Regions from separate parts of the Aeribacillus sp. FSL K6-1121 genome, predicted to be linked through region 2. Evidence: predicted binding sites of a transcription regulator. Region 2 holds the regulator's gene; the other holds the start of a gene.
What was found. The regulator CtsR, encoded in region 2, represses protease genes until heat stress. The targets are predictions, from matches to a motif close to ATGGTCAATAAAGGTCAAACA.
Positions count from the first base shown of each region.

Region 1: the regulator CtsR is predicted to act here: its motif matches at 4,060-4,080, upstream of clpP (ATP-dependent Clp endopeptidase proteolytic subunit ClpP).

Region 1 covers NZ_JBBOPS010000001.1:2,401,936-2,411,936, forward strand. The annotation lists gene NSQ61_RS11770 (acetyl-CoA hydrolase/transferase family protein) at 1-927, opposite strand, end outside; gene NSQ61_RS11775 (LytTR family DNA-binding domain-containing protein) at 1,061-1,705, opposite strand; gene NSQ61_RS11780 (DUF4352 domain-containing protein) at 2,182-2,703, opposite strand; tRNA gene NSQ61_RS11785 (tRNA-Arg) at 3,795-3,870, opposite strand; gene clpP (ATP-dependent Clp endopeptidase proteolytic subunit ClpP) at 4,135-4,713, shown strand; gene NSQ61_RS11795 (HPr family phosphocarrier protein) at 5,436-5,693, opposite strand; gene whiA (DNA-binding protein WhiA) at 5,718-6,668, opposite strand; gene NSQ61_RS11805 (gluconeogenesis factor YvcK family protein) at 6,692-7,648, opposite strand; gene rapZ (RNase adapter RapZ) at 7,651-8,532, opposite strand; gene NSQ61_RS11815 (8-oxo-dGTP diphosphatase) at 8,743-9,201, opposite strand; gene trxB (thioredoxin-disulfide reductase) at 9,491-10,001, opposite strand, start outside.
Region 2 covers NZ_JBBOPS010000001.1:3,112,693-3,122,693, forward strand. The annotation lists gene clpC (ATP-dependent protease ATP-binding subunit ClpC) at 1-941, opposite strand, end outside; gene NSQ61_RS15215 (protein arginine kinase) at 938-2,026, opposite strand; gene NSQ61_RS15220 (UvrB/UvrC motif-containing protein) at 2,028-2,576, opposite strand; gene NSQ61_RS15225 (CtsR family transcriptional regulator) at 2,591-3,052, opposite strand; gene NSQ61_RS15230 (MgtC/SapB family protein) at 3,294-3,968, opposite strand; gene NSQ61_RS15235 (hypothetical protein) at 4,746-6,500, opposite strand; gene NSQ61_RS15240 (hypothetical protein) at 6,481-7,005, opposite strand; gene NSQ61_RS15245 (type IV pilus modification PilV family protein) at 6,998-7,465, opposite strand; gene NSQ61_RS15250 (G5 domain-containing protein) at 8,142-9,533, shown strand; gene NSQ61_RS15255 (GspE/PulE family protein) at 9,606-10,001, shown strand, end outside.

The sequences.
Region 1 (10,001 bases), 710 kb from region 2:
AGAGGCAAAACGGACTTTGCCAGCATCTATCAAATCAAAGACTGCATCCTGCAATACTTCAGAATACACCTCTAAATCCTCAAATTCTGAATCCAGCAAGCCATGAAGAACTGCATTGGCGACGGAACCGATGCCTGACTGCAGCGGGGCCAAACGTTCCGTTAACCGGCCGGCTTTAATTTCTTTACGCAAAAACTCTATCAAATGCTGCGCCATAATGACTGTTTCTTCATCCGGAGGCACAATTGTCGACGGTGAATCCAGCTGATTGGTAAATACAATTCCTTTTACCTTCTCGATATCAATCGGTATTCCGATCGTACCGATTCGATCATTCGATTTTGTCAGCGGAATCGGTTTTCTTTCCCCTTGTTTCTCAGGTTCATACAAATCATGCATTCCTACTAAATCTGCAGGCTGTGCCATATTAATCTCTATAATGATCGATTTTGCGTGCTGGGCAAATGTCAACGAGTTTCCAATGGAGGTTGTCGGAATAACCATTCCATCTCTTGTAATAGAAACCGCTTCCAAAATTGCAAAATCGATTGGACCCATAACATTTGAGCGCACTAATTCAGCAGTATGGGACAAATGCTGATCGACAAATAAAAATTCTCCCCGATTGATTCCTTTTCTCATCGTAGGATCTGCCTGAAAAGGAAGCCTCTTGCCTAAAATGCCAGCTTCAGTGAACATTTTATCGATATCAGAACCTAAAGAGGCTCCTGTATACACATTTACTTTAAACGATTCTCGCTCTGCACGTTTTACCAACGCATATGGAACCGCTTTCGCATCACCCGCGCGTGTAAATCCGCTTAACCCTAAAGTCATCCCGTCTTTGATCCATGATGCGGCTTCATCAGCTGTGACTATTCGATCGCGCAAACGCAAATCTTCAATCCTTTCCAATTTATGGTCCATTTCCCCATCATCTCCCCTTTAATGAATTTAAAATTTATTTTACCGATAAAAGTTAATGGGGCAAGGTTTTGGGGATAAGTGACCGAAAATTCAGATAAACAACTCAATTTCCATACTAAAACAGAACGATTTTTTAAAATCCAAGCAATTTTCGAAAATAACTGGAGTAGGACTGACTGACAGGAATTTTATCACCGTTATTCATCAACAGCAAAAAAGTTGAATGCGCATCAGGGTAGATCTCCTTAATATGGTTGACATTCACAATAAAAGCCCGATGACAGCGAATAAAATAGTCCTTTGGAAGCAAGTATTCAAATTCCTGGAGAGAGTATTTATGCGTTCCTGAGCATCCTTCAGTGTACACATAGGTCTTTTTATCTTTTGCTTCTAAATACGCAACTTTCGAAAAAGGAATAGGAACCCATCCATCATCAGTTTTGACGGTCACAACAGATTTTCCATCCGTCAAAGCAGGAAAAATCGCAGTGACGCATCCCTCAAGCTTTCCTTCCCAAAAAAACGGTACAGCCATCCCGTGATAAGGAACGCCAAACACATCGCGGTTAATAAACTCAGAAACCTTTTGTTTGGTGTGCAAAGCTTTATACGCAATCGTTCCTTTTCTCACCAAGTCTCCCGGTCTGATTTTCAAATCAATCCGTTTGCTCGGCCGGTAATAGATATATTCCTTAGTATTGGAAACAGCAATCGAAACTTCATCAGAAAACAATTCACCAATAACGTCTAAAATGGAAACTACTGAAATACGTTCCATTCTTCAACACCCTTCGTGATCTATAAATCTTCAAGATATTAATATTTTACATCTTTTTTCACCCTTTTTGGCATAGTTCATATCGAATGCGACTAATGATTAGATGGCGCATAGAAGTTTGTGCAAGCAAATTTTCGGATTTACAGCCCTCAGCCATGAATGAAAATAGTTCTTGCCAATTCATATTTTTTGATACCGCCAACTAGGAATATTTTCACAGTAAAAAGAGGAAGATTCTGAGATTTACAGTTAAAGAAACGGAGAACGGATGGCCTTGTTTCTGCCAACCGTGCATTGAAATTTCACTAACTATCCAAAGTTTTCTTTTTCAACTATTTAGCCGTAATAAAAGAGGAAACGATTGCTTGTCAACATACAACTGTTTGATAATGATAGCCTCCATTAACAAAAATTGAAAACGAAATTGCGACATTTTCTTCCGCAAAAATAAAAAAGATGGCGCAAAATGCGCCGCCTTATTGAGGAGTTATTTCAAACGTTATATTTTCGTTGTCCCAACTGAATGATGGTGTGTAGACTAATTCGTATTTTGAATCCTCAGGAACATCGAAGTAAATTTTACCGGTAATTTTCTTACCTGCGCCAATATTTTCATTCATAAAGCCGTCATCATGACCGAAATACTCTTCGTGTTGTGTTCCGTCTTGTGTCGAGATTGCAAACTCTTCCGCGCCAAAATATAACTGCTCTTTTCCGTTATTGACCGTTTCAAATTCTATCGCCAATACTTTACCTTTTTCTGCTGGCGTATATTCGGCATCATCTACGTATTTAGCACTTTTTAGAGTTAATTGTAAGTCGCCTAACTTAACGACATCGCCAACTTTGAATATTTCCGGTTTAGCTTCTTCTTTCTGTTCTTGCGCCCCTTCCGATGTTCCTACTTTTTGTGCACCTTCTTCGCCTCCGCATCCGACTAAAGTCGCGAGGCTAAGTGCGAAAACTGAAAATAAAAACCCCCATTTTCGTTTTTTCACTAACATTTACCTCACTTTCCAAAATTTCGACATCTTCATTATATTTATTTATCTGCTATTTTTCAACATATCCCATGACTTTTCGACTATTTTTTCGTATTATTGCTTGGTGTATTTTCTAGGTATATTTACACAGTAGATATATCCGCGTGATCAAGAATCATTTGTAGCGAACAAATATCGTCACCTTTTTCAAATAGTTTACGATAAATGTATGTCTCAAACAGTGTAAGACTTACGCAACATTCGTCTTTTAGTTTGAATATTTTTCTGATGTTTCCTTCTTTTTAACTTTTCACCATATTGATTAACGAATACATATGAAATGTTACCGAAGTATCCTCGAATTTCTTCTATCAAGTAGTTTACATACTTCTTTAGTCATTGGAACAATCCGGCTTTTACGGCTATTGTTTTTGTCCCAGTAACATAATAATACCGTCATCTAAAAATACTTGAAATTTCTGACTATTCAACTTAGTTTGCCCTTTGCTCTCACTCTAACATTAGTTTAATAGCACCATAGTCACGAAATCCCGTAAATACCTATATCTTTGACGTTTCATAGCCTCTTTACTTGCGTGTCTGTAAGCACAAAGATTCGTTGTTTATCCTTATTTTTTTGACGAGACTTTCTTCAAATAATACCGTATTTATGTAGCTTTCTAAAAATCGATTTAATAGCACCGAAAAGAATATCCACGGTTACAGATGACGTATTAATGTACCGTCTAATTTGGTCAGTAGTAAGATCTCTAAAACCGACAACATCTATAAAATTTTTTCAAGGACTTCAATAATCGGTACTCGTTCGTCCTGGATAGCTTCCGTTTTGTAAATGATCTTAGCGTATTTTAATCCTTCTGCAACCGTCATATAATCGAGATTACATCTACAATCAGATAGTCTTGAAACTACCTTTCTAGCCTTTTTCGCATAAATAAAAACCTCCAAAATTTTTCATTTTGGAGGCACGCGGTCTCTTTGATTCAGTGGGACGGAAACCTAGCGAAAATACGTTGTCCGTTTTTCGGTAGTTCCCGTCCGTTGAACGACTTCTAAATCGCTCAAACCCTTGTCGCTCTAGCTTACGCGCTCGGAGGGACTCGAACCCCCGACGGACGTGGTACCGGAAACCACCGCTCTATCCAACTGAGCTACGAGCGCATTTTTCAAATGTCACGAATTATATTATAATCGAACCGAACAGTATATGCAAGAATAAATTTTGCTTAATTATCCATCGTGTCAAAATTGATTTGAAAAATTCATTTTTCATCGTTGTTTGAAAAATGAAAAATGAGGGTATGATGGTACATGTATTGATCTTATAAATAATTATATATAAAAGTTTTTTGTTTGACCTTTATTGACCTTTTATGTATGATGGAATAGAAATGACTTTAACTTTGATGCGAGGGAGGAAACATAATGAATTTAATACCGACTGTTATTGAACAGACAAACCGTGGTGAACGTGCTTACGATATTTATTCAAGATTGTTAAAAGACCGCATTATTATCCTTGGTACGCCAATTGATGATCATGTTGCAAACTCCATTGTTGCTCAGCTTCTTTTCTTGGCAGCGGAGGATCCTGAAAAAGATATTTCCCTTTACATTAACAGCCCGGGCGGATCAATTACTGCTGGCATGGCGATTTATGATACGATGCAATTTATTAAACCTGATGTATCCACGATGTGTATAGGAATGGCTGCTTCCATGGGAGCATTCTTATTGGCGGCAGGTGCAAAAGGAAAACGTTTTGCCCTTCCGAATAGTGAAGTAATGATCCATCAACCGTTAGGAGGCGCGCAAGGTCAGGCAACTGACATTGATATTGCAGCTAGACGAATTCTCTCTTTAAGAGATAAATTGAACAGAATTTTATCTGAAAACACTGGCCAGCCTCTTGAAGTAATTGAACGTGATACGGACCGCGACAATTTCATGTCAGCTGAACGTGCAAAAGAATATGGGTTGATTGACAAAGTTTTAACAAAATAAAAGCTGCCTCAAATAGGAAGACAAAAAAATTTAAACATATCAAGCAGACAGTATAAAAATAAACCGCTGCTTCATACCTTCACGCATTTGAATGAGGAGTAAATGTCAAGAATGATCTTGACAGCAGCTCCTCATTTAACTTTTTGGCAGGAATCGTCAGCTTTACGTTTTCGAAAGGCCGTTAACTGCCGATATTGCTTTAATCTAAGCCCAAAATGCGGATCGAGCCGGATGAAGGATTAAATATGCTTTCGGAGAGCCTGTGTAAACCGTATTTTGCTGAAGTTTTTTCTGGGCACCTGCTGGCAAAAACAAGTGTTATAATCGATTTTTTCATGTTATAAAAGGGCTAGAATCTCTCTTTATCCATTCAGCTGTAAGTCATTCGAACCATATCAAAGCACGTTTGTTTTTTCTTGAATGTTGATCGCAGATTTATGAAAAAATAGTATTTACACCAAATATATTGCTCGGATTCGCCCCGATCTTTCGCATGCTTTGAATCCAAAAGTTCCAGTTAAGAACCTTCACAAAGCTCTCTCCCAACAAAAGATTTATCACACTTTTCTATTAACGCACCCGAAGCCATTTCGTCTTCATATCAGTTTTAGCAAAAATAAAGCCCTCTTGTGGCTGACAGCGGTTGTTTCCTGCTTTCTCCCACAAGAGAGGCAATATCCATCCATTGATGAATTTTGCGGCAATTTTTTTGTGTGTTCACATTAATTTTCGTTTTGAATGTAGTTGATAAGCGCTTCTAATGCTTCTTCCTCATCGTTTCCTTCTGCGATCAAGGTAATCTCAGAGCCGCTGTTAATAGCTAAGCTCATCAACCCCATGATGCTTTTGGCGTTTACTTTCTTTCCGTCTTTTTCGATAAAAATGTCAGAAGAAAACCTGTTGGCTTCCTGAACAAACAATGCAGCCGGTCGTGCCTGCAAACCGGTTTTTAACCGAACTTCCACTTTTTTCTCAACCATATTTATCCCTCTCTTCTTAAAAATTTATTTAAATGAAATCGTTTTGCCAGCCCGCAATTTTTCAGCGATTTCATCGATTTTTCTTAATCGGTGGTTGATTCCCGATTTGCTGATTTTCCCGCTGGACACCATTTCACCTAGTTCCTTCAATGTCACATCTTGATACATAACCCGTAATTCTGCAATTTCCCTCAGCTTTTCAGGTAAGGCGCTTAATCCGATCTTTTCATCAATGAATTTTATATTTTCTACCTGCCGTAAAGCAGCTCCAATGGTTTTATTTAAATTTGCTGTTTCGCAATTGACAAGGCGGTTCACTGAATTTCTCATATCACGAACGATTCGGACATCTTCAAAACGCAGTAGAGCTTGATGGGCACCGATCAATGTCAAAAATTCCCCAATTTTTTCAGCTTCCTTTAAGTAAGTAATATATCCTTTTTTCCGTTCCAGTGTTTTTGCATTTAAATAAAACGTATTCATCAAGCTGCATAGCGAATCGTTATGTTCCTTATATAACGACGAGATTTCCAAATGGTATGAAGAAGTTTCCGGGTTGTTGACAGATCCGCCCGCTAAAAACGCACCGCGCATATACGACCGCTTGCAGCACTTTTTTTTCACAAGGTCTAAAGAGATTTGATGGTTATACATAAAATCCTTGCCTAAAATTCGCAAATCCTCCAAAATCTCTTTTACTTGTTCATTCATTCTAACAATATAGACGTTATTCTTTTTTAATCGCATCTTTTTTCGTACAAGCAGCTTGATCGGAACGTCATATTTTTTTTTGATCAGCATGTAAATGCGTCTTGCAATCGCTGCGTTTTCCGTCTGCACATCCAAAAGCAATTCCCGGTTGGAAAATGACACAGTTCCGTTCATTCGGATGAGCGCGGACAACTCTGCTTTTAAACAACATTGTTTTACTTCCAGTGTTGTCAATTCTTTTTTCGTCTCTGAAGCAAACGACATGTTTCCATTACCGCCCTTTCCGATTACGTTTCTTCCAGAAGCAAATTTTTTAAGATGTTTGCCACTTTATTCGTATCATGTCGAATAACATGTTGATCGAAGGAGACCATGTTGTCCTGCACTACTCGAAGTCCCATATCTTTTAGCGCCTCTGCATCGACTTGGACAGGAAAAGCTGATTCTTTCGCGTAGCGTTTTTGTATGTATTCGGGAATAGATCCGTTGTTCACGAGGATCACATCAATGAACGGACAGTTTAAATGATCGTAAAGAGCCTTCACATGATCGCTCGCTGTATAGTTTAGCGTCTCCCCTGGCTGAGTCATGACATTGCATATATATATTTTTTTGGCCGAGGACTTGCAAACCTCCTCGCCAATTTTCGGAACGAGCAAATTCGGTAAAATGCTTGTATAAAGACTTCCAGGCCCTAAAATGATCATATGTGCCCGTCTGATGACATCGATCGTTTCTTGAAGAGGTTTTACATTTTTCGGGGTTAAAAACACCTTTTTAATTTTTTTTCCTGAAAAAGGGATTTTCGATTCCCCTTTCACAACAGATCCATCTTCCATCTCCGCATTTAATACAACGCTCTGGTTCGCTGCAGGCAAAACAGTACCGCGAACATTTAATACTTTACTCATTTCCCGAATGGCGTGCATAAAGTCACCGGTGATATTGGTCATCGCTGCAAGTATTAAATTGCCGAGAGAATGGCCAATCAAATCGTTCCCTTTTTTAAAACGATGCTGGAAAAGTTCCTCGATTAGCGGTTCCACATCGGAAAGAGCAGCTAACACGTTGCGAATGTCGCCCGGCGGGGGAATGTTCAGTTCATCACGAAGTCTACCGGAGCTGCCGCCATCATCTGCAACTGTTACAATGGCCGTGATATCAAAAGGGAGCAGCTTTAAGCCTCGAAGCAGAACAGATAATCCGGTTCCTCCTCCAATAATGACGATTTTCTTTTTATCCATAGTTATCGATAGTTTCTCCTTTCAATATCACGATGGGATACATGCACTTTGTAGTTTTTGCGGAAAAAATCCCCTAAATATTCAGCCAGAGTCACCGAGCGATGCTGCCCGCCAGTGCAACCGATTGCAATGACCACTTGACTTTTTCCTTCCCTTTGAAAATGAGGGATCATAAATGAGAGTAAATCTGTCAGCTTCTCTAAAAATTTAGATGTCTCTGTCCATTTTAAAACATATGATGAAACTTCTTCGTCAAGCCCCGTCTTAGGGCGCATATGATCAATATAATACGGGTTGGGCAAAAATCTCACGTCAAACACTAAGTCCGCGTCGATCGGCAAACCATATTTAAATCCAAATGATAAAACGTTCAAGGTAAAGGTTTGATCGCCATTTTCTGCGAACTGTTTTAAAATTTTTTCTCTTAATTCTCTTGGCTTTAAGTTGGATGTATCATATACAATTTGCGCACGTCCCTTTAATTCCTCCAGCATTTCCCGTTCAAGGCGGATCCCCTCAAGCGGAAGACCTTTTGGAGCTAATGGATGGGTTCTTCTCGTCTCTTTATACCGGTTAACTAATACTTGATCATGTGCATCAAGAAACAAAATTTGCGGTGCGATCCACGGAATATCATTGATTTCTTCAATTGCCTGATGGAAAGATTCAAAAAATTCCCTTCCCCTCAAATCCATAACTACAGCTACTTTGTTCATTTTCGTTCTCGATTCTTTCATAAGCTCTAAAAACTTGGACAAAAGAGTAGGTGGAAGATTATCGACGCAAAAATATCCTAGATCTTCAAAGCTTTGAATCGCAACCGTCTTACCTGCCCCGGACATCCCCGTAATAATAACCATCTTAATATTTGAAGTTTCACTCATCATTCAATGCCCCCCGTTTTTTCAAAAGAAAAATATTCAGTAACAGATGTTGAATAGGAAATATCGGGATTTATTTTTTTGATCTGATAGCTTTTTGATCAAGGATGAGAAGAGTCAAATCATAAATTTATTTAGCGGAAATTTTGAAACTGGCATGTATATCCTCTTCTCTGAACCTTGGCTTCGATTTTCTTGCAGCTGAAGTTTTCTTTATTGTGGATCGAGCCGATAAGACAAAAGCTCATAATCAGGTGTATAGATGAATGTTCCATACATGATTCCTGACCCTTTAATCATATATTCAATAATGTGGTAGTCGCCCGCAGCCATCGGCAACTGTTTAATTTCATCAATCGAGTGCCATTTCAGCTTTCCTTCCTCAGTTTCCAAAACATTTTCCCCGTTAAATTGTGTTGCGAAAAATGTAAACATCATCCATTCTTGAACAACCTTATCTCCATCTTTGACAATGATCGTGAAAATCCCTTTAATTTTTGGATTTATTAAATAAATTCCAGTTTCTTCTCTAAATTCTCTTACAACAGATTCTTTTATCGATTCCCCTTGCTCCATTTTCCCTCCAGGGGCTACCCACCAATTCCGGCGCGGTTTTTGAAGCAAGAGCAGCTGACCTTCATGAACAAGAACACAATTTGTAACCCTTTGCAAAGCAAGTTCACCCCTAGGTTGCGGTACATAAAAAATATTTATTCCTTTTATTATACAATTAAATGCTATAGTGTCTCAATGCGCATGCTTTCCTACTTTATCATACGTTTTTTCTCTTTTAAAGGTTTCAAAAGAAAAGGTGCAACAAAAAAAGGAGCATGGGAAGGGTTGCCCATGCTCAAAAGTATATATTATAAAAGGGGGTCAATTACTACTTTTATAGTAACTGAATTTTATTTCATTGATGTTACAGCACAATTAAATCATAGTTACGATTTTGTTAACAATTTTAGGCATTTTTTAATTTCTCTTTTAATTCTTCAATATAATGTTGAGCACTTTGGGCAGCAATGCTTCCGTCACCAGTTGCAGTTACAATTTGCCGCAAAGATTTTTCCCGAATATCTCCTGCCGCAAAGATGCCGGGAATTTTCGTTTCCATGTTTTCATTTGTTTCAATATATCCTGCTTCATTCGTAATTCCGAGATTTTCAAAAGGTTTGGACAGCGGCACCATGCCAATGTATACAAATACACCGTCTATCTCTTTTTCTGTTTCTTCATTTGTTATCGTATTTACGAGCGTGACTTTGCCAACCTTCCCGTCGACTTCATGAATTTCTTTTACTGTATGATTCCAAATAAAATCAATCTTTTCATTATCAAAGGCGCGCTGCTGCAATATTTTTTGGGCGCGCAATTGGTCGCGGCGATGAACGATTGTCACACTGTTCGCAAAGCGGGTTAAATAAACTCCTTCCTCGACAGCAGAGTCTCCGCCGCCGACAACAATCAAATCT
Region 2 (10,001 bases):
CCAATACATTGCAATTCTCCCCGAGCCAAAGCAGGTTTTAAAATGTTGGAAGCATCAATTGCACCTTCCGCCCCGCCTGCGCCGATCAGTGTATGAAGCTCGTCAATAAATAAAATGATGTTTCCTGCTTGGCGAATTTCATCCATTACCTTTTTAAGGCGGTCCTCAAATTCCCCTCTATATTTTGTGCCAGCTACAACTGTTCCCATATCAAGGGTCATAACGCGCTTATCTCTCAAAATTTCAGGAACCTCATTATTCACAATTTGCTGAGCAAGTCCCTCTGCTATGGCAGTTTTCCCAACACCAGGTTCACCTATTAAAACAGGATTATTTTTTGTTCTTCGGCTCAAAACCTCGATGACACGCTGAATTTCTTTGCTTCGGCCGATGACTGGATCAAGTCCGCCCTCCCGTGCAACAGCCGTTAAGTCCCGCGCAAGACTATCAAGCGTCGGAGTATTTGCGTTTGTCATCGAACTTCCTTGGTGGCTTGAGGATACTTCGTTGCTGCCTAACAACTGTAAAACTTGCTGACGCGCTTTGTTCAAGCTTACTCCGAGATTGTTTAAAACACGCGCAGCAACTCCCTCGCCTTCTCGAATTAATCCCAATAGGATATGTTCTGTTCCGACATAAGAATGTCCTAATTTTCTTGCTTCATCCATTGACAGTTCAATGACTTTCTTTGCTCTCGGTGTGTAATGGATCGTTTGCGAAATTTCTTGTCCCCGTCCTATCAGGCTTTCCACTTCATTTTGGATTTTTTCTGGACTTAATCCTAGAGCGTGAAGCGCTTTAGCGGCAATTCCTTCTCCTTCGCGCACGAGCCCAAGCAATATGTGCTCTGTGCCGATATTGTTATGTCCGAGGCGTACAGCTTCTTCCTGCGCTAAAGCAAGCACTTTTTGCGCCCGTTCCGTAAATCTCCCAAACATCATTGTTCATCATCCTCCCTTTGCTTCCTTTCTAATTGAAGCCTTTCACGAATTAATGTTGCCCTGCGAATATCCCGTTCATTCGGCCGTAGAACTCCTCCTGAATATTGTTGCAGAAATCCGGGCTGAATTAAAATCATAAGCTCATTTAAAACACTGCGTGGAACATTTTGAATAATTCCCAGGTCAATTCCTAAGCGCACATCTGATAAACATTGAATTGCTTCTTTCGATGGAATAATCCTGCTGTATTTGAGAGTGCCGTAGGAACGATATACACGGTCTTCTAGATGATGCGGATTCGTTTTATATAAAGCATCTCTTGCAGCCCGTTCTTGAGCAATTAATTGCCCGACAACACCTATTAAATCATCGACAATATCATCTTCTGATTTGCCTAGCGTAATTTGGTTCGAAATTTGGAATATATTACCTATCGCTTCACTTCCTTCTCCGTACCGACCTCTCACAACCAATCCTAATTGATTGATAGCAGGTATAATTTGGTTAATCTGCTGTGTTAAGACAAGTCCTGGAAGGTGCATCATCACGGAAGCCCGCAAGCCGGTACCGACATTTGTTGGACAGCTAGTTAAGTAGCCCCTATGTTCATCAAATGCATAATCTACTTTTTCCTCAATCCAATCGTCAAGATTCATTGCCATTTTCAACGCTTCTTTTAGCTGAAGGCCCGGGAACAAACATTGAATTCTAATATGATCCTCCTCGTTTATCATGATGCTCACTTCTTCGTTTTCAGATAAAAGGCACCCTCCAAGTGCTGATTCTTCCATTAAATAAGGACTAATCAAATGCTTCTCTACAAGTACGCGTTTTTGAATAGGCTGAAGTTCATTCATTTTCAGCAGCACGAATGTCCCTAAACCGTCAAACACTCTTTGTGAAAATGATTCTTCAAGCGTATTTAAAATAGCCAAGGCTTCTTCATTCGACATAATGGTAGGGAAGCTGATATTTTCTATATTTCGCGCCAATCTGACTCGGCTGCTCAGCACAATATCGGAATCAGGTCCTTCTTGATTCATCCAAGGGCTCATGGCTGAACGAATAAATTTTTGAAAGGACATGTCATACTCCCCTTTCGTTCCGTCCATTTATCTTCGCTTCAATGGACCGAATTTCATCCCGAACTTGAGCTGCTCTTTCGAATTCCTCTTTCGCAATTAATTCTTGCAGTTCCTGTTTAAGCATTTTCAGGCGCTTTTTCAAATGAATACTTCCACCGGTCCGTTTCGGTACTTTACCGCCGTGAGTTGTATTCCCGCCATGAACACGTTTTAAAATCGGGGTAATTTGGTGATAAAACGTTTTGTAACAATGGGAGCACCCGAATTTACCAATTTTCGTAAATTGATCAAACGTCATATTACATTTCTCACATTGAATGACCTGATTTTTCTTGAAAACATTTTGCCCTTGGCTGCTAATGGCGCTGTCCATATTTAATAATCCGGACAATAAGTTGTTTATAGAAAAGCCTGGATTCATATTGAATATGAATACATCACTTTTTTCCTGTGCACATTTTTCACATATATGCACTTCAGTTTTTTCGCCGTTTATGATTTTTGTAAAGTGGAAAGTAGCGGGCCTTTCATGACATTCTTGACAAATCATCGTCCATCACATCCTCACTTGTATTTTAACGAGGTGAGCATCGCCTTCATCATCCTTGCCCTCAATTCGTCTCGATCAGGCAAATCAATATATAAAACAGACCGATCAATTACGCTCAACATAATTTTCGCTTCTCTTTCTGAAATAACCTCTTCATCAGCCAATCTCAAAATAATATCCTCCGCCGACGATTGTGACAGCCTTTTACCAATGGCATTTAAAATTTGATTGATCAGCTGGATACGGTCATTGATTCGAATTTTCATAATTCGGATATAACCGCCTCCACCCCTTTTGCTTTCGACAATGTAACCCCGTTCAATTGTAAAACGAGTGTTGATCACGTAATTGATTTGCGATGGAACACATTGAAATTTATCCGCAATTTCACTTCTTTTAATTTCAACAATTTCTTTTCCGCTTGAATCTAATACATGCTTTAAATATTGCTCGATAATATCAGATATATTCCGCACCTCGAAAAACACCTCCTTCAACTTTTTGATTGGAATTGCAAAACGCTCAAGAAATGTGCAATATCCTTGAGGGATAGGAGGCAAGATGTTTACGTAATGCTTATTTCCTAAACGATAACAACTAGTCACTTGACTTTGACTATATTTGACCTTAATTATAATATAAATTTTTTTTTGTGTCATTTCAACAAAAAAGCTCACTAATAATATTGCCATTTACAATATGGAAAAAACCCGCTCTTTAAAAAACTTTTTTAACTTCTTGAAATTTCAATAATTCGTTTATGATTTCAGGCATTTCATCTTTTGGAAGGCCAATTTCAAGTAAATATGAACGCTTCGCATGTTTAGTTTCTTTTGGCTTTGACAATGTAAAATGAATTTTATAAACAGAAATATTTAATTGTTCAAGTTTCCGAGTAAATTCCACCAAATCATCTTCTGGAAGATTAACTTGTATCCATTTTTTGCTTGACTTCTCAGCAAAAAAAGCCTCCACCTTATTGAGAAAGATCAAACTCAACAATACAATCAAGGTAGAAAAAATCGCCAACGGATACATTCCTGCCCCAACAACAAGGCCAAGTCCTGCAACAACCCAAATCGAGGCTGCCGTCGTTAATCCTCTTACCGTAACCCCTCTCACTAATATCGTTCCAGCACCTAAAAAACCAATGCCGCTAATGACATAAGAAGGAATTCTTGCTGGGTCAAAACGAATATTTTCATAACGATCCATATATTCTTCAAAGCCATAAAGAGACAGCAGCATCATCATGCAGGAGCCGACACCAACTAACAAATGCGTGCGAAAGCCTGCTGGATGCCGTTTAAATTCTCGTTCAAGGCCAATAAATCCACTTAAAATGACTGCTAAAACAATGCGAATCAACATAATTTGCCATTCCTCAGGCATTATCATTCCTCCTTACCATCCAAATGACTTTTTCTGTTTTGGCCATATATGAATTTTGAAATGATACAGTATTATACTTTCCCATTATATGCGATGAACAGTGCTCAATATTCAATTGTTCTTGAGTATGAGACTAAGAATGATATGAAACAAAAAAGCACTTTTAGAGCTGGCTTTAAAATCAAACGAAGCTTTCACTGCTCATATGCTTCAAGAATGGAACAGTTTATGTTTCTGAAGTAACGATCAATTAATTATACTCCGATTGAAGGTTTTAAAGAAAGCGAGCTTGATTGCAATAGATGCGGAGGATCTTCAGAAGAAGCGAGCTCTTAGTTGTTCGTAAATTTGTCGTTTTTGTTCGTTCTGTTTTAAGCTGTTTTGTTTGTTATATATTTCCATTTACAAGAGGATAAAAGAGGCTTGAGCTTCTCAAACCGCATTGCAGCGAATAATCGTTTCGTCCATACTTTTTTACATGGATAAGCAAATCTCGCCTCAATCGCTTTTCTCAGATTAATTAAAACGGTTTGCATCATTCAAATCAATTAAAGATGTTTTTGTAACAGCAAAAATATCCATTTCGGCTTTCGACAATTTTCTCGAAAAATTGGCTTTTAGACTGTCATTTCTTAATTTTTCATTTTATGATCATAACGGAAAGTATTGCAACGGAAAAACATCACAAAAAGCTAAAAAAGAGGCCGATTCCTCCACCGCCTTCGCTATACACGAGAGGCGGCGGTCATATCGGCAATAAAATAAGATGAAAGGTATTTATTCTATGTCACGATTAATAATTTTAGGCGGATCTAAGTTTTTAATAACGGGCTCTCTAGACTTTATATCTGCATACGTATTGATAATTTCCGGATCATAAATAATTTGCAGCCTAGAAGGCTTGCCTATTTGGTTTTGTGCACCTTCAAAATAATCGTTATTCGTAATTTTTTGCGCCCCACTAAAATTTTGATTGCTGGCCCGTCCCCTTATCGCATTTAAAACAATGCGCCTCGCTGATATTCCTCCTTCTATACGAATATTTGAACCAACTCCAAACATTTCTAATGCTTGTTCTGAATAGAAAAACCCTTTAATATTACTAGGTTCATCCTGGTTAACGCTATTATTTCTAATGTTTATATTTCCATTTGCAAAAATAATTAACGAACCGTTTTGGCCTAATCCATTGATGCGCGAATATTCAATCGTCACATCCCCCATTACATACATAATAGAATTAAATTCCGCATCAGCCCCTCTAATCGTCAGATCACCGTTCACAAATATGGGGCCGTCCACCCGAATTTTGTCATAATTATTTGGGTTGTACGAATCAGACCCGTTGCCAATTGTTAAATCTTTCTCTATATAGGCCCCCTCCTTAAAGGTGGTCTGTCTGAATTGATTATTTGAATTGCGAATTGTTAATGAACCTGCAGTGGCAAAGCTTTTAAAAAGATTATTCCCAGTAAATGTGTAATTTCCATCGTATTTCTGATTACACCATAAAATACATTCATCATGACTCGCATAAACTTTGTCATTAGGGCGATTTTGGTTTGAGATTATTCTATTATTAGCTTTTATGATCGTTACACCGGGAGAATTATGTTTATAATAAAAAACCGATTTTTGTGCAGGAATTTGAATGTCATCACGGATCGGCTGCCTTTTTACAATAACCGGGGCTTGCCGATTGTAAAAAGCATCATCAATACGATCTGTTAGCTTTGTATAAGAACTTCCAAAATTAGAAGTTGTAATATGTTGTTCATATGGAGGGGTATGATTAAAGGTAAAAATATTTCCACCAAGTAGTAAGTTTGCGTTTGCTTTTCCTTGTGTTGGTAAAATGCTCGGGTAAACGGACGCAATCCATTTCTCACCACTTAAATATGCATATCCTCGGTTTGTTATGATTAAATTCCCGTCTACCTTCATATCCCCTGTGATCGAAACTCCGCCGTGCAAAAACATATTTCCTTCACCAGGTATACAGGCATTTGGAGTTTTACATAATTTGTTGGCACCGAGCGCATAATGTAATGTCTCCAAAACAGATTGTGCACCAATTTCAACTTCTGAAATAACCGTTTTTTCCTTGCCATCAACAAATCCTCTGCTTAAAAAGGTTATCTTCTTCTTTAGCGGGTTTTCTTCACCATTTTCTATTACATTTTCTATATTTCGTATATATACTCGATATTCACCAGTTGCGCCAGTATTGTGAACACTATTTATCACGTCTTTATAGCGATTTAAAATCGTATTTAATTTCGTTATAAACTCGCTGCGGGTGATTCCTTCTTCTCCTAGTTCATTTTTCAAATCGCTTTGAATCTGATTCGTAATATGTTCAATTCCTTTATTGGCTAATTCACGAGCTTGAACATAATCCTCGCTTGTTTGATTTCTTTTCACTCCAGATAAAGCAACTGTCAAAACGGAAACAGACAAGACTGTAAATAGTAAAAAGATCAACATGGTTAAGATCAAGGAGTATCCTTTCTCATTCATTAAGATTTTCATTATTTTGCACTCCTTTTCGATCATTAATAATGCTCACAATACTTTTCAGTTTCATTGTTTGCTGTGTTTTAGCAGATTGTAAAACTAACAAAATTTCAAACACATCTTCTCGTTCAGTTTCTATCAATTTTGATTCGCGAGAAAGCACGATATTTCCGTTTGTTAACGACAATTCTTTGTTATTAATCACTACACGTGAATGTTCATGATCAAAACCAATTTTGCTGCCGTCATTTTTGATCAAAAAGTAATTCCCGCTTGGATCCGGCAATTTCCGCTCCTTAATCTCACTAACCTTTAACACAAACAGCTCATCAATTAAATGGGCGAGTATATAATCTGCTTCATCGCGCAATGCTGCTTCTTCCATAGCACGGTCATATGTTTTTAATCCGCTAAAAAGAACAGAGTAAGCGATCAGTCCGATAACAGAACCCAATAAAACCACTGAAAGAACTTCTACTAACGTAATTCCTTTACTAGAAGATATGATTTTTTTACTCATAGCTCACATACCCTTCAATCTTTGAAGTAATGGGTGTTTTTGAATTTTGTAAATTCACTTCAACAAGTACATTCATTAATCGAATCGCTTTTTCATTAGCAGTTTGACTGACCGTTACTTGAACTGCATACGTTTTATTATTTATAAGTGGAGAAAACAAAAGTTCACATTCATCGGGATCTGGACGGTTCGAGCAGCTGTCAGAAGTATAAACTTGCGGCTGATTAAAGCGATCATTATCTGGTTCATCAATATAAGAAAAAGGATTCATCTTAATTCTTTCCATTGTTGATTTCGCCAGATGAATTGCCACTAATTGATCATTGTTTACTACAGTTGTTTTATTTGTAAAAACAAAAAGATTAAGAAATGCCAAAATAATGATGGAAAGAATGACGAGAGAAATTAGTATCTCCACAAGTGTAAACCCGTCCATTTTCTTCACAATCTTCATTTTCATAGAATATTCACCCATTTTTTTAAATATTAAGTAATAGTCGCAATGGCTGTAGTGAATTGGAACTATATCCTCTGAAATTGGACTTTTTGACTAAAAAACCATTGTCTTAAACGAATCATAATAATAGAATGTAAGTATATGGAACATTTTTACTAAATCCGTAAAAATTTTTCTCTCCAAAATTTGCTATGATTATACAAAAATACATTATTTATTACTTTTATTTTACTTCAAAATAAAGGCTTTTAGACTAAAAGAAAACAATATTTTTACTATTTATTCAAATTTTTACATTTTATTGTGGATGAATTGCTGTAATTTTGCTATTATTATACAAAATATTTCAACTTCGTTGCTTTCATTTTGCTCCAAAATAGGTCTTTTTAACTAAATAAAGCTGTATTTTTTACCTATTTTGTAAAATTTTATATTTTTACAGGCTGAATTAGACAAATCAATTGTACTTCTTCTTTTACTCATACGATGAAGAAACAAGCTCTAAGGAACTGGAGCCTTGCGCAATCAACCGCGCTTCTAAAAGATCCCGAATATTGGCATTGAAATGAAAAGTCAACCTTAGTAATATATATTTATTTGCCGGTTTCAGTCTTCTAAACTTGATCAGACAAATGATACATAGAAAGGCAGGTTCTTTATGAGCAGGATGAAAAGGTTAATGGCTTTGTTTTTTTCTTTCATAATCGCTATATCAGCTGCGACCATTAGTTTCGGAACTCCCCATATCGCAAACGCTGCCTTTACAATTCCTGATGGTTCTACAGTCGGAGGAATTGATGTCGGTGGAATGACTGTTGATGAAGCTAAAGACATTTTATCAGATAAGATCAATGAGTGGAAAAATCAAAGTGATATGACGATTGAATCACCCACGGAAATATTAACCATTCCATCTGAAGATATTCAGTATGACCTGAATCAAACGATGGATCAATTGCTCGAAAAAACAAAAACACCGTGGTATGCCTTCTTTATTAAAAAAAAATCAGTTGATCTGCCGTTGGTTGTAAAAGTGAATATAACGGATGAAGAACTTTCAGAATGGCCGAACCATATTGATAAAGTCAAAACGATAGACAACATTGAAACAACGGCCTCTTATTTAGGAGAACATAACATTCAAGCGGTTTTAACAGATGCAAACGAACAAAATGATGTAATTGCTGAAGCAAGCTGGAATATTCCGAAAGACTATATCTTTTTAGATGAGTTAGTAGAAGAATTAAATGGAAAAAAGATAACACCTGGAAATTCATTTTCGTTTTTGCAACAAGTGGCAAATGAGGTGAGTTATTTTAGGGAGGATGATGGAAATTTCGTCGTTTCTATGCTGTATTCTTTGCTCCTGCAAACAAATGTAGAGATTATTGAGCGCCATTCGCAGCGAGTAATTCCGGCCTATTCAAAAGCAGGGATTGAAGCAAAAGTCAGTCAAACAGATGATAAAGATTTCGTCGTTTCAAATCCTGGACCTTATATATACACAATTCAAGCTGAAAAAAACGGATCAAAATTGAAAATGGCGATCTTGTCCGCACCTCAAAAAACAAAATATCAATACAAAATTGAAAATAAAGAAGATATTCATTATCGCACCATCTATCGTTATAAAAAGGATTTACAGCCATGCTGCAAGCGCGTTATACAAAACGGTGTAAATGGTCAGCGAGTGGAAGTATACCGAGTGTCAGTAGCCGAAAACGGCGCGGAGCTTTCCCGTGAGTTGATTAGCACTGACTTTTACTTGCCTGTACCTGAAATCATTTTATTAGCATTACCTTCTTCTGAAAATCAAAATAATAATGCGAATAACGAAAATGACCAAACGAATTCGGACGATACAAATACGAATAGTAGCCAAGCGGATCCTAGTAATGCAAATGCTGATCATTCAACAAATACGGACCAAACGAAGCAAAAGGATATAAATACGGACAATGGTACCGACGGGACTGAAAGCATGGGGCAAGACCGTTTTCAAAGCGAAGAGGAATACGAAAAGCAATTAATGGAGGAAAGTGTGGAGGAAGAGCCGGAATATGTGAAATAAAGGCAACGCCGTTAGAGAAAAGGAAATCTGAATGAATATGATAAAGCCAGCATCTTTGGAGGTGAACGGAAATTGTCTAGAAAGCGTTTAGGAGACTTGCTTTTAGAAGCTGGACTCATTACAAATGAACAATTAAACCAAACATTAAAAAATAAGTCACCGGATGAAAAATTAGGGGATGCCCTGCTGAGAGAAGGTTTTATTACCGAGCAGCAGCTGATTGAAGTATTGGAGTTCCAATTAGGAATACCGCATATTAATATTTATCAATATCCAATTGATCAGGATGTTCTTCAATTAATTCCAAAAGAGCTGGCAAAAAGGCATTATGTGATGCCAATCCGAAAAGATAAAAATAAACTTTTTGTTGCAATGGCGGATCCGATGGACTATTTTGCTATAGAAGAATTGAGAATGGCAACAGGATGCCATATTGAACCCGCTATTGCGACAAAAGATGAATTATAT